Regions from separate parts of the Methylibium petroleiphilum PM1 genome, predicted to be linked through region 1. Evidence: riboswitches for the same ligand, from Rfam matches in the RefSeq annotation. Region 1 holds a riboswitch; the other holds the start of a gene.
What was found. Region 1 has a riboswitch for cobalamin ahead of MPE_RS21650 (cobyrinic acid a,c-diamide synthase CobB). Riboswitches for the same ligand answer to the same signal wherever they lie in the genome.
Positions count from the first base shown of each region.

Region 2: another riboswitch for cobalamin. It lies ahead of MPE_RS11655 (TonB-dependent receptor); the one in region 1 lies ahead of MPE_RS21650 (cobyrinic acid a,c-diamide synthase CobB).

Region 1 covers NC_008826.1:385,310-391,094, reverse strand. Annotated here, with positions in the region: gene MPE_RS21660 (sirohydrochlorin chelatase) at 1-561, opposite strand, end outside; gene cobM (precorrin-4 C(11)-methyltransferase) at 558-1,340, opposite strand; gene MPE_RS21650 (cobyrinic acid a,c-diamide synthase CobB) at 1,337-2,665, opposite strand; cobalamin riboswitch at 2,746-2,980, opposite strand; gene MPE_RS21640 (hypothetical protein) at 3,814-4,320, shown strand; gene MPE_RS23610 (AraC family transcriptional regulator) at 4,334-4,498, shown strand; gene MPE_RS21635 (EamA family transporter) at 4,538-5,404, opposite strand; gene phnP (phosphonate metabolism protein PhnP) at 5,401-5,785, opposite strand, start outside.
Region 2 covers NC_008825.1:2,473,229-2,479,013, forward strand. Annotated here, with positions in the region: gene MPE_RS11650 (bifunctional adenosylcobinamide kinase/adenosylcobinamide-phosphate guanylyltransferase) at 1-169, opposite strand, end outside; gene MPE_RS11655 (TonB-dependent receptor) at 180-2,180, opposite strand; cobalamin riboswitch at 2,251-2,497, opposite strand; gene MPE_RS11660 (hypothetical protein) at 2,546-2,782, shown strand; gene MPE_RS11665 (cell division protein ZapA) at 2,779-3,105, shown strand; RNA gene ssrS (6S RNA) at 3,143-3,324, shown strand; gene MPE_RS11670 (EVE domain-containing protein) at 3,358-3,822, shown strand; gene MPE_RS11675 (sulfite exporter TauE/SafE family protein) at 3,822-4,634, shown strand; gene MPE_RS11680 (GGDEF domain-containing protein) at 4,662-5,633, opposite strand; gene MPE_RS11685 (type IV pili methyl-accepting chemotaxis transducer N-terminal domain-containing protein) at 5,710-5,785, opposite strand, start outside.

The DNA of each region.
Region 1 (5,785 bases):
CTGCGCCTGGCGCTGCACCACGCGCTCCAGCCGCGGCCAGGCGATGCCGGTGAAGGCGAGGTCCACCAGCTCGTGCTCGCCTTCTTCGAACAGCCAGCGCGCCATGCGCGCCATCTCGCCGTTGGCTTCTCGGCTGGACGAACCGCGTCCCAGCAGCACGATGCCAGTGCCCGCCGGGTCGGGCATGTCCAGCGCCTGCATGCACTGGCGCAACTGCCGCTTCAGGATGGCCAGCACCGGCTCGCAGACACCCAGGTGCGGTGCGTAGTCGAAGCGCACGCCGGGGTGGCGCTGGCGCGCCCGCGCGATGTGCGACGGAATCTCGATGTTGACGTGGCCCGCTGCATTGAGGATCAACGGCACGACGATCACACGCCTCGAGTCCTTCGCGGCCAGCTCCAGCCCCTGCTCGACCTCGACGTCAGCGAACTCGATGAAGCACAGCTCGGTGCGCCACTGCGGATGGCACTCGCGCCACTGCGCCGCGAAACGCTCGATCTCGTCGTTGCCGCTCTTCTCGCGCGAGCCGTGGCCCACGAGCAGGATGGTGTCGGCGGTCATACGCTGGCCCTTCTGAAGCGGTGGGTGAATGCCGCGTCGTAGAGCTTGGACTTGGCGAGTTCGGGCCAGCCGCGCGCGCCCAGTGTGGGGCTGGCGATGACCATGGCCTGGCTGACGATGCCGCCCTCGCGGCAAAGCTGTTTGATAGTGGCCAGCGTGCCGCGCACGATGCGCTCTTCGCCCGGCCAGCTGGCCTTGTGCACGACCAGCACCGGCGCGTCGTCGGGCCAGCCGGCTTCGCGCAGGCCGGCCTCGACCTTGTGCAGCAGCGTGATCGACAGGAAGATGCACAGCGTGCAGCGGTGCGCGGCGAGCTCACGCAGCGATTCGCCCTCGGGCATCGGCGTGCGGCCTGCGACGCGGGTGAAGATGGTCGTCTGCGTGACCTCGGGCAGCGTGAAGCTCACCACCGCCGCGGCGGCTGAGGCCATTGCCGACGACACCCCCGGCACCACGGCGACGGGCACGCCGACCGCGTCCAGTGGCTGCACCACCTCGATCAAGGTGCCGTAGAGCGCGGGGTCGCCGGTCTGCAGGCGCACCACTGTCTGGTGTGCTGCCGCTCGGGCGATCAGCCAGGCCGCGATCTGCTCCAACGTCATGCCCTTGCTGTCGGCGATCTCGCAGCCGGCGGGCGCCCAGCGCGTGGCCGCCTCGTTGACCAGCGAGCCGGCGAACAGGATGGCCCCGGCGCGTGCAATCAGGTCGCGGCCCTTGACCGTGATGAGATCCGGGTCCCCTGGGCCGGCACCGACGAACCACACCGTACCGGGGCTCATCGGGCGCCTCCATCGGGAGCGAACAGGCGCGCCACCGCGCGCGGGTTCGACGGGAAGTAGGCGTGGAAGTACGAGGCCGTCAGCCGCCCGCTGCGGTACACCGCTTCTCCGCGCCGCCCCGCGCGGGCCGGTGTGGTGGAGCACAAGGGCGCGAGCGGAGTCTGCAGGCGCGAGTAGTGGAAGCTGTGACCTCGCAGCGTGCCCTCGGGCACCGTCGCTTCGTGCAAACCGATGTTGGCGAGTCGCGCTTGCATCACCGCTTCGCCCTGCAGCAGGCCGGCCATCACGGCGCGCCGGCCCTGCGCGTCGGTGAGCGCATCCAGCAGGAACAGCAGTCCACCGCATTCGGCCAAGAGCGGCCGGCTAGCGGCATGGTGCTCGCGCAGCGCCTGGTGCAGCAGCCGGTTCGCGCTCAGCGTGTCCAGGTGCAATTCGGGGTAGCCGCCGGGCAGCCAGACCGCGTCGCAGGGGGGCAAGGCCGCGTCATTCAGCGGCGAGAAAAAACACAACTCGGCACCCAAGGCTTCGAGCTGCGCCAGGTTGGCCGGGTAGATGAACGCGAAGGCCGCGTCGCGCGCGACCGCGATGCGCACGCCTTGCAGCGGCGAGTCCAGGCCGCGAAGGTCACTGATCTGCGGCGCTTCGAAACTCACCTCGGGCGGCAACTCGGCCGCATCCGGCCCGAGTGCGGCAGCGGCCCGGTCCAACCGCGCATCCAGGTCAGCGAGCTCTCCGGCCTGCACCAGGCCCAGGTGCCGCTCGGGCAAGGCGATCAGCTCGTCGCGCGCCAGGCTGCCCGACCAGCGCAAGCACGCGGGCAGGCTGTCGCGCAGCAGCGCGGCGTGGGACTCGCCGGCCACGCGGTTGGCCAGCACGCCGGCCAGCGTCAGCCCGTCGCGATAACGGGCGAGGCCCAGCGCCACGGCACCGAAGGTCTGCGCCATTGCACTGCCATCGATCACCGCGAGCACGGGCAGGCCGAAACGCAAGGCCAGGTCGGCGCTGGACGGTTCGCCGTCATGCAAGCCCATCACGCCTTCGACCAGGACCAGGTCCGCCCCTGACGCTGCCTCGTGCAGCAGCGCGCGGCAATGCGCCTCGCCGCCCATCCACAGGTCCAACTGGTGCACGGGCTCGCCGCTCGCACGGGCGAGCACCATCGGGTCGAGGAAGTCGGGCCCGGTCTTGAACACTCGCACGCGGCGCCCGCGCTGCCGGTGCAGACGCGCCAGGGCCGCCGTCACGCTGGTCTTGCCCTGCCCCGAAGCGGGCGCGGCAATCAGCAAGGCGGGGCAGCGCACAGGGCGCACCGCGGAAACAGGCATCGGCAAAGACTCGGACAGACCAGCCGGCCGCCTGCTTCCCCGCAGGCCGCCGTGTACAGGCACGCAGCACCTTCGGCACATGCGCACCCACCCAGTTGGCCGGTCTCCGGGCTGACGGACTTTCCCGTGTGCCCTTCCCACAGGCCAAAACCTGCAGTGGGCGACTCACACGGGTCGAGGCGCAAGCACCTCGTCCGCTTACCGTTGCGGGGGCAGCTCAGGTTGGATCTGTTCCGGCGGAACGCGTCTTCCTGATTCCCGTTTCACTGCGCCGACCGAATGGCCGACGCGAGCACCAACGTAATTTCATCGTAGCACAAGCGGATCACGCGGTGCGAGCAGCAGTCTTGTCCAACGAGGTATGAGCCTGGAGGGGTTCTGGCTGCGGCGGTTGGGCGGCTGAGGGGCAGCCGGCGCAGCGCGTCGATCATCGAAGCGATGGTGATCGACATGAACGAAGCGCAAGTGCGCACCGTGGAGCAGGTGCGGCAGGTGCTGGAGGGGACGCAGACGCTGGAGTTCCGGCGCGCCGAAGACGACACGCGGGGCGCTGCAGCTGGATCGACGCCGTACTGCGGCGCTTTGACTACCGCCAGCTGCTGCGCGAGGACCGCGCGCCGGTGTTGGCCTACTTGCAGCGCCTGAGCGGCTACAACCGTGCGCAGGTCACCCGGCTGGTCTCGCGCTGGGCTGGCGGCAAGCCGCTGGTTAAGCAGTACCGCGCCCCGGAGCAGGCTTTGCGCGGCGCTACACGAGCGCCGACGTGGCCCTGCTGGCCGAGGTGGACCGCGCCATGGGCACGCGCTGTCGGGTCCGGCCACGGCGTGCGTGCTACGCCGGCTACCGCGCCCAACGCGTGGTGCTGACCAAGACACAGCCCACCAAGGCCGCCACCGATCGTCTTCACCAACGCTCCACAGTGCCCGGACAGGCGTCCGGCACGACGACTTGCCTGGCGAAGGGTCGAAGCGACCCTGTGCCAAGCCGTGTTCGGTCGATCAGGAGAGGAGCGGCGGCGCGCGAGGCAGCGCGCGCACCCATGCGAAGAGCGTGCGCAGCGCTGCCAGGAAAGCCTACGGGACTTCGTCGCGCAGGTCGTGACCGAGCGCTGCAGAGCCCGGCGCGGACGACAGGCCCAGGGTCGGTGCGTGACTCGAACTCTGGCGGGCCCGAGCGTACACGAGGGCGACAAGCTCTGGGAGTACGCGGTGCTGGTGACCGACGTGGCCTACCCGCTGGAGTCGATCGGGCAGATCTACCGCGATCGGGCAGACGCGGGGAACGCCTTCGACGAGCTGAAGAACCAGTGGGGGCTCGGGGGCTTCACCACGCAGGACATCAACCGCTGCCAGACCGTGGCTCGGGCCTGCGCGCTGGTCTACAAGTGGTGGAGTTGGTACTGCCGGGCGGCGCACCCGACGGGCCGGCTGGAAGCCATCACCAGCCGGCCGCTGCTGCTGGCGGCGGTGGGCAAAGCGGCCAGCCATGCCAACCAGACCACGCTGTACCTGACGCCGCTGCACGGCCGGTCCCAAGTGCTCAAGCGGCTGATCACCAACATCGGCATGGCGTTGCAGCACGTCAAGGCTGCTGCGGAGCAGCTCAAGAACCTGGCCCGCTGGGGCTGCCGGCGACAGGGTAACTGCCGGATTTAGGCTGACCCTGGCGATGTCCGAACTGCGCGCCGGAGGATTGCTGAAGGGCGTGGCCGACGCGGTGGGGTATGGCAGCGCGACGGCATTGTCCAAGGCCTTCAAGCAACGCTACGGCGTGGCGCCGCGGGACTGGCGCAGGGCCGACCAGGCGGCCGACGAACTGGCGCCGGAAGGCTGAAGTCTGCCCTGGGACGCGCAGTCACCAACGAGCCCCGCCCTACAGCGTCCGCCCCACCCCGATGAACGCCAGTCCGGCGCAGACCACGCCGGCAGCCACCGCCCGCTGCTGCCACTGGACCCGCTCCTGGAACACGACCATCGACATCACGGTCGCCAGCACGATGCCGGCATTCGTGTAGGCCACGACCTCGGCGGCCGGCAGCGTTCGCATGGCGTGGATCACCAGGGCATAGGCCGTGCCCACGCACACGCTGCCCACCAGCAGCACCGATGCGCGCGGTCGGGCCTTGGGTATCCAGCGCCCCGTGCTGCGCCGAAGCCGCCAGCTCATGGCCAGCCAGGCCGCGAGGTAGCCGACGCTGAGGTAGCCGAGGATGCCACCGAAGCCGGCGATGTGCGCGGTGGCGGCCTTGTCCGAGAGCGAATACACGCTGGTCGCCAGCATGGCCAGCAAGGTCCAGGGCAGCGCCCGCCCCTCGTCGCTGCCGCGCGCCGTGCGGGCCATCAGCACCAGGCCCACAACGCTGATGGCGATGCCGATCCACGCCAGCGCCCCCAGCGACTCGCCGAAGAAGAGCAGGCTCCAGGCGGCGATCAGCAGCGGCGAGCTGCGCACCAGCGGGTACACGTAGGCCACCGGCGCGTGCTGGTAGGCCCGGTGCAGCCCGTGGAAGTACAGCACGTTGGCCGCTGCCGAGGTCAGCAGAAGGGCCAGCAGGTGGACGCTCCACTGGGCATCGATGACGAACCGGACGACGCCCCACGGCGCGACCAGGACCAGATGGCCCAGCAGCACCCACCACAAGGGCTCGGCGTCACGCGGCTGGTGGCGGGCGATCAGGTTCCAGGTCACGTGCATCAGCACGGACAAGCCGATGGCAACGACCGCGAAGCCGTCGGTCATGGGTGGCCGAGCGGCTGCCCGCGGCCCAGCTCGATCTGTTCCCCATCCCGCGCCACCGACACATTCCCGGCCAGAGCCGGATTCGTCTGCATCATCCACGCATCGAGGGCATGGCCGATGTGCGTCAGCCACGCCCGGCGCGGGGCCACGCGCTCGATCGTGTCCAGCGCCATCGGCCAGTCGTTGTGGCCGCGCGGCGGCGCCTCCTGCGGCGGGAAACTGCAGTCGAGCGCCAGCCCGTCGGCCTGCCAGGCCTGCAGGAACGTCTCGGTCTGGGGCGGCAGGCCCAGCGTATCGGTCAGGTAGGCGAACCGGGCCCCGTCCTCGGCCTGCACGGCATAACCGAAGGTCGGCTTGGAGTGCACCAGGGGCAAGGGCGTG
Region 2 (5,785 bases), on a different replicon from region 1:
TCTCGTCGTCGCCCGCCAGCGCGGTAGCCAGCAGCACGGCCGAGCGGCCGGGCAGCGCCAGCCAGTCGGCCGCGCGCGACTCGGCGCAGCGCGACTTGCCGCTGCGCTGGCCGCCGAGGATCAACTCGCCTGTCCCGCTGCCCTTCGGATGACTGCGCCGCTCGCCCATGCGCCTCCCGTCAGAAGCTGACCTTGACCGATGCCGCGAAGGTGCGACCCGCCTCCGGGTAGATCGAGGTCGTTTCGCCGCCGGCCGTGCACCCGAAGGCCTGCGTGTAGTACTTGCGGTCCGTCAAGTTGACCACGCCGAGCGCGAACTCCGCCTGCGTCCAGCGATAGGCGTAGCGCAGGTCGGCGGTGGTGCGACCCGGGATGCTGCAGACGTTGGCGAAGTCCGGGCTCTGCGAGGACACGTAGTTCACGATCGCATCGAGCTTGTGCGCCGGCGCGGGCGTCCAGTCGGCCCGAAGGGACAGCGTGCGCTCGGGTGTCAGCGGCACATCCTGGCCGTCGTAGGCGCCCTCGGTGAAACGGGCCCGCCGCAGCGCGCCGTTGACGCGCAGGTTCAGCGCCTCGGTCAGCGCCTGCGCCAGTTCGAGCTCGACACCCTGCCGGCGCGTCGGGTCGAAGTTGACGTTGGCGCCGAACGGCCCGAACGGTCCGACGCCGCTGGGATCGAAGCCGATCTCGTTCTTCAGCGAGCTGCGGTAGACGCGCAGCTCGGCGCTGCGGCCGGCAGCACGCCAGCGCACGCCCAGTTCGGTGTCGCGTGAAGTCTGCGGCCGCAGCGGCACGGCCGGATTGGTGAAGCTGAACTCGTCGACGTTGGCGAGGCGGAAGCTGCGGCCGACCCGGCCGTAGACCGCGCTGTTCTCGGACAGCGGCTGCAGCACGCCCAGTTCCCAGGCGCGCTGGCGGTCGTCGATGCGGTCGACCGTGCTGCTGACCGCCTTCTCGATGCGCTCGGTGCGCACGCCGGCGCTCAGGCGGGTGCCGCCGCTCAGCGTGAGGTCGTCCTTCAGGTAGTAGCCGGTCGAGGACTGCTCGCCCACCGAGCCGATGGCGCCCAGCACCGTGCGTTCCCATTCGTTGCGATCCACGCCGAACACCACCGCGTTGACGACCGACGCGAACTGCGTGCGGTTGCGCACCCGCAGCGAGTAGTTCTTCGCGTCGACGTCGTAGTCGTAGGCGAAGGCCCCATTGCGGCTGCGCAGCTCCTTGTCACGCCAGCCGGCGTCAAGGCCGAGTTGCCAGTCGCCGCCGAGATCGGCCTCGGCGAACACGCCACTGCGCGTGTTGCGGATATCGGCGTGGTCGTTCGGCGCAGTGGTCTGGCTCGGGTCGGCGGCGTACTGCGCCGCAGTCAGCGCGCCGGGCAGCCCGGTGTCGAGGTCGTCGTAGGCATGCCGCAGGCCGACGCGCAGCCAGTCGTTGCGCCACTGGCCGGTGAGCGATGCGCCCTCCGTCTCCGAACGGAAGTTGTCGCGATGGTTGTCGGTCGTGCGGCGGTTGGCGGCCGCATCCAGCGAGAAGCCGCCGGCCTCGAGCGTGGCGTCGGCGCGCAGGTCGCGCAGGCGATCGCTGCCGGCGGCGGCGTACACGCTGGCCCGGTTGCTGCGAGCTGTTCCGTGACCCGCCTTGGTGGTGACGATGATCACGCCGCCCGTGGCGCCCTCACCGTACAGCACGGTGCCGCTGCCGCGCAGCACCTCGATGCGCTCGACCGAATTGATCGGGATGCCGGCCAGCCGCGTGCCGCCGAGGTCGCCCTCGTTGATGCGGATGCCGTCGAGGATCACGACCTGGTTGTTGTCGGACGTGGTGCCGAAGCCGCGCAGGTCGAGGGCGTAGTCGCCACCGCCGTAGAGGTCGAGCCGACCGGGCACGCCGAGCAGCTTCATCACGGCCTCGTTCACCGTGGACACGCCCGAGTCGGCGATGTCCTGGGCGGTCAGCACGCTGACACCGTACGGCAGCGTCGCCGAGTCCTCGACGAAGCGGCTGGCCGTGACCAGCACCGGAGGCAGCTTGCCTGCCTCGGTGACGGGCGCGGATTGCGCGCTCGCGATGCCGCTGGCGAAGCCCAGCAGCGACAGCATCAACAACGGCGCATGCGGCAGCGCCCCGAGGCGAACAGGAATGCGAGGCGCGGTGGCCTCGAAGGGAGTGGCAATCATGGAATGACCAACGATGAAAACGTGCGCGCCAGCTTCCCCGCGGGCGCTCACCTCATGACGCGCCGCTTGCGCAGCACGCCTCCCGTTGGCCGGTATCCGGGCTGGCGGAACGACCCTCGCGACCTTCCCAGAGCCGGAGACTCCAGTGGCATGTGCGCGAGAGCGGAAGTGTGAACGCAGGCGTTCTGGCTTCGTCCGCTGACCGTTGCGGGGGCAGCGCAGGCTGAAGGAGCACCCGGTGGGTCCCCCTCCTCTGCTTCCCGTTTAACTGCGCCGGCGTGAACGCCGGCACGAGCACCAACAGCCCGCAGTGTAAGCGCGGCCCGGGCCGCCCCCTACAATCGTCGCGTGCAGTGAGGAGAGGCATGGCGACGATCGAAGAACTGGCCGAGCGCGTGGAGCGGTTGCTGCTGAGGCACCAGGAACTGCAGCGCACGCACGCGCTGACCCTGGAGCAGCTGGCCGGCGTCAATGCCGAACGCGACTCGCTGCGCTCCCGCCTCGCCGCCGCCCGCCAGCGCGTCGAGGCCCTGCTGGATCGCCTGCCGGCCAGCGAACCGGTCGCCGAGGCCGGCCCGGAGACCGGAAAGACCGCCGAATGAAGCAGCTCGAAGTCACCATCATGGGCCAGAGCTACATCCTCGGCTGCCCCGACGGCGGCGAACGGGCCCTGCTCGAGGCCGTGGGCAACGTGGACCAGGAGATGTGCGCGATCCGCGACGCCGGCAAGGTGCGCGCCCGCGAGCGCATCGCGGTGCTCGCCGCGCTCAACCTCGCCTACCAGCTGGCCGAGCGGCCGCTGGCGGCGGCGACACCGGCGCGCAGCGCCGGGCAGGCCGCGCCGGACCCCGCACACGGCATCGACATCGAGGCCCTGATCGGGCGCATCGACGAGACCCTCGGGCGCGACGGTCAATTGCTCTGAAACGCCGGTTCGTCAGCGCTGGCGGCGTACACTGATCTCGTCCGTCGCGTTCGCGGGAGTTTTATATTTCCTTGAACCGATGCTCATATGAGCCCGGGCTTGGAACATTGCGAAGCGGGCGTGATCGTCTCGCGTCAGATGAACCCGAAGCTTCGCTGACCTCGCCCACCTGAACTCCCCTGGGTTCAGGAATGCGACTCCCGGTTCGCGGCGGACACCTTTCCCCGTTGCCCTTCCCGACCTGCTGCCGCCATGGCGTACTGGCTGATGAAGTCCGAGCCCGACGAGTGCTCGATCGACGACCTGGCGCGCGCGCCGGGCCGCAAGCTGCCGTGGACCGGCGTGCGCAACTACCAGGCGCGCAACTTCATGCGCGACGATTTCCGGCCTGGCGACGGCGTGCTGTTCTATCACTCGTCGTGCCCGCAGCCGGGCATCGCCGGGCTGGCCGAGGTGGCTTCCGTCGCGCACACCGACGCGACCCAGTTCGACCCGGCGAGCCCCTACCACGACCCCGCCTCGAAGCCCGAGGCACCGCGCTGGTTCGGCGTGGACGTGAAGCTGGTGCGCAAGACGCCGCTGCTGTCGCTGGCCGCGATGCGCGCGGCACCCTCGCTCGCGACGATGCGCGTGCTGCAGCGGGGCAACCGCCTGTCCATCACGCCCGTCACGACGGCCGAGTGGCGCGCGGTGCTCGCGCTGCTGCCGCCGGCCTGATGCTGCTCGCCTGGCCGCTGGTCGTCGAGCTGCTGCTGCTGGGCGCGGGCGCCGGCTTCCTGGCCGGCCTGCTGGGCGTCGGCGGCGGCATGGTGCTGGTGCCCTTCATCACGCTGCTGCTGACGCTGAAAGGCTTTCCGTCCGACCTGATCGTGAAGGTCGCGATCGCGACCTCGCTCGCGACGATCTGCTTCACCTCGCTGTCTTCGGTGCGAGCCCATCATGCGCGCGGCGCCGTGCGCTGGGACATCGTGCGCCGCCTCGCACCTGGGATCGTGCTGGGCTCGCTGCTGGGGGCGCAGGTCGCGAAGGCGCTGCCCTCGGCGCTGCTGGCCGGGCTGTTTGCGCTGTTCGTCGGCTTCTCGGCGACGCAGATGCTGCGCGGCGGCAAGCCCACGCCGGCCCGGCAGTTGCCACCCGCGCCCGGACTGTTCGGCGTCGGCGGCGTGATCGGCGCCGTGTCGGCGCTGGTCGGTGCCGGTGGCGCCTTCATGTCGGTGCCGTTCATGACCTGGTGCAACGTGCCGATCCACAACGCCGTGGCGACCTCGGCCGCACTGGGCGTGCCGATCGCGCTGGCCGGCACCGCCGGCTACATCGCCGCTGGCTGGAACCTCCATGGGCTGCCGCCCGGCACGCTCGGCTTCCTCTACCTGCCGGCACTGCTGGTGGTGTCGACCGCCAGCGTGATGACGGCACCGCTCGGCGCGCGCACCGCACATGCGCTCGACGTGCAGCAGTTGCGTCGCGTGTTCGCGCTGCTGCTCTACGCCATCTCCGGCTACATGTTCTGGCGCGCCCTGCAGGGCTGAGCCCGCGTTCCGGCGCGCGCCCTGCGGTCAGCCGACCGTGGCCCCGCCGAAGGCGATGCTGGCCAGCGCCACGTGGTTGCCGCCACGCTGCACGGCCTGCGCCAGCGCAGTCTCGGCGGCGTGCAGCAGACCGGCCTGCGTCTGCGCGGTGTGCGGGAAGCTCGCGAGCCCCATCGACACCGTGAACCGCAGCGCCGCGCCGCCCTTGGGCACGAGCTGCGTTGCGCACTGGCGGCGCATTCCCTCCATGCGGGCATGGGCCGTCGCCAGGCCCATGCCGGACAGCAGCAGCGCGAAGCGCTCGCCCTCGAGACGGCACGGGGCATCCATCGCACGCGTATTGCTGCGCAGCAGCCGGGCCATCGCCTCGAAGACGCGCTCGCGACCGGCGTCGTCATGGGGCGGGCTGCCGGCGGGTGGCGCATCGACGTGGATGTAGACCACGGCGAACTCACGGTGCTCGCGCAGCGACAGGTCGATCTCACGGCGCAACTGGTCGTCGAACTGCTCGCGACGGCCGATGCTGCGCACCGGCTCGCCCGACGCGTTGCGGTTCTCCGCATCGCTGCGCAGCGCCTCGTTGGCACGCTGCTGCTCCTCGAGCTGGTGCAGCGCCTGCTGCAGCTGGCCGGACAGGCGGGTGCGCTCGCTGCGCTCGACCCACACGCCCAGCAGGGCTCCACCATCGAGCGGCACGCGCGCACCGAGGAACTCGCGCCGCTCGCCGCCGAACTCGAGGCTGTGTTCACTGACGCTGGCGCCGGGCCGGGCCAGCGCGGCCTGATCGGCGGCGCGCAGCGCGCCGGCGGTCGGCGCGGTGAGCAGTTCGGCATCGGTCCGGCCGCAGGCCTCGGTGGGCACGCCGAGCGCTGCGACCGCCGCCGCGTTGAGGTGTGTGTAGCGACCCGCGGCGTCCTTCGTGTAGACGGGCAGACCGAGCTTTTCGAGCGCCTCGGCAAGGGCCGACGCGGTGGCGGAGGACTCGTAGGAAACGCTCATGGTGCTCGGACCATGATAGCCCTGCACCGCAGGCGTGCCCCCCCAGCTTGAGGGTGTCGAACCCCCTAGCGCTGCATCAGCCGATCAGCGTCTGCATGCTGTGCTCGATCTGCCCGGTGAGCTGCTCGAAGCGCTCGAGCAGCGTGTCGCTC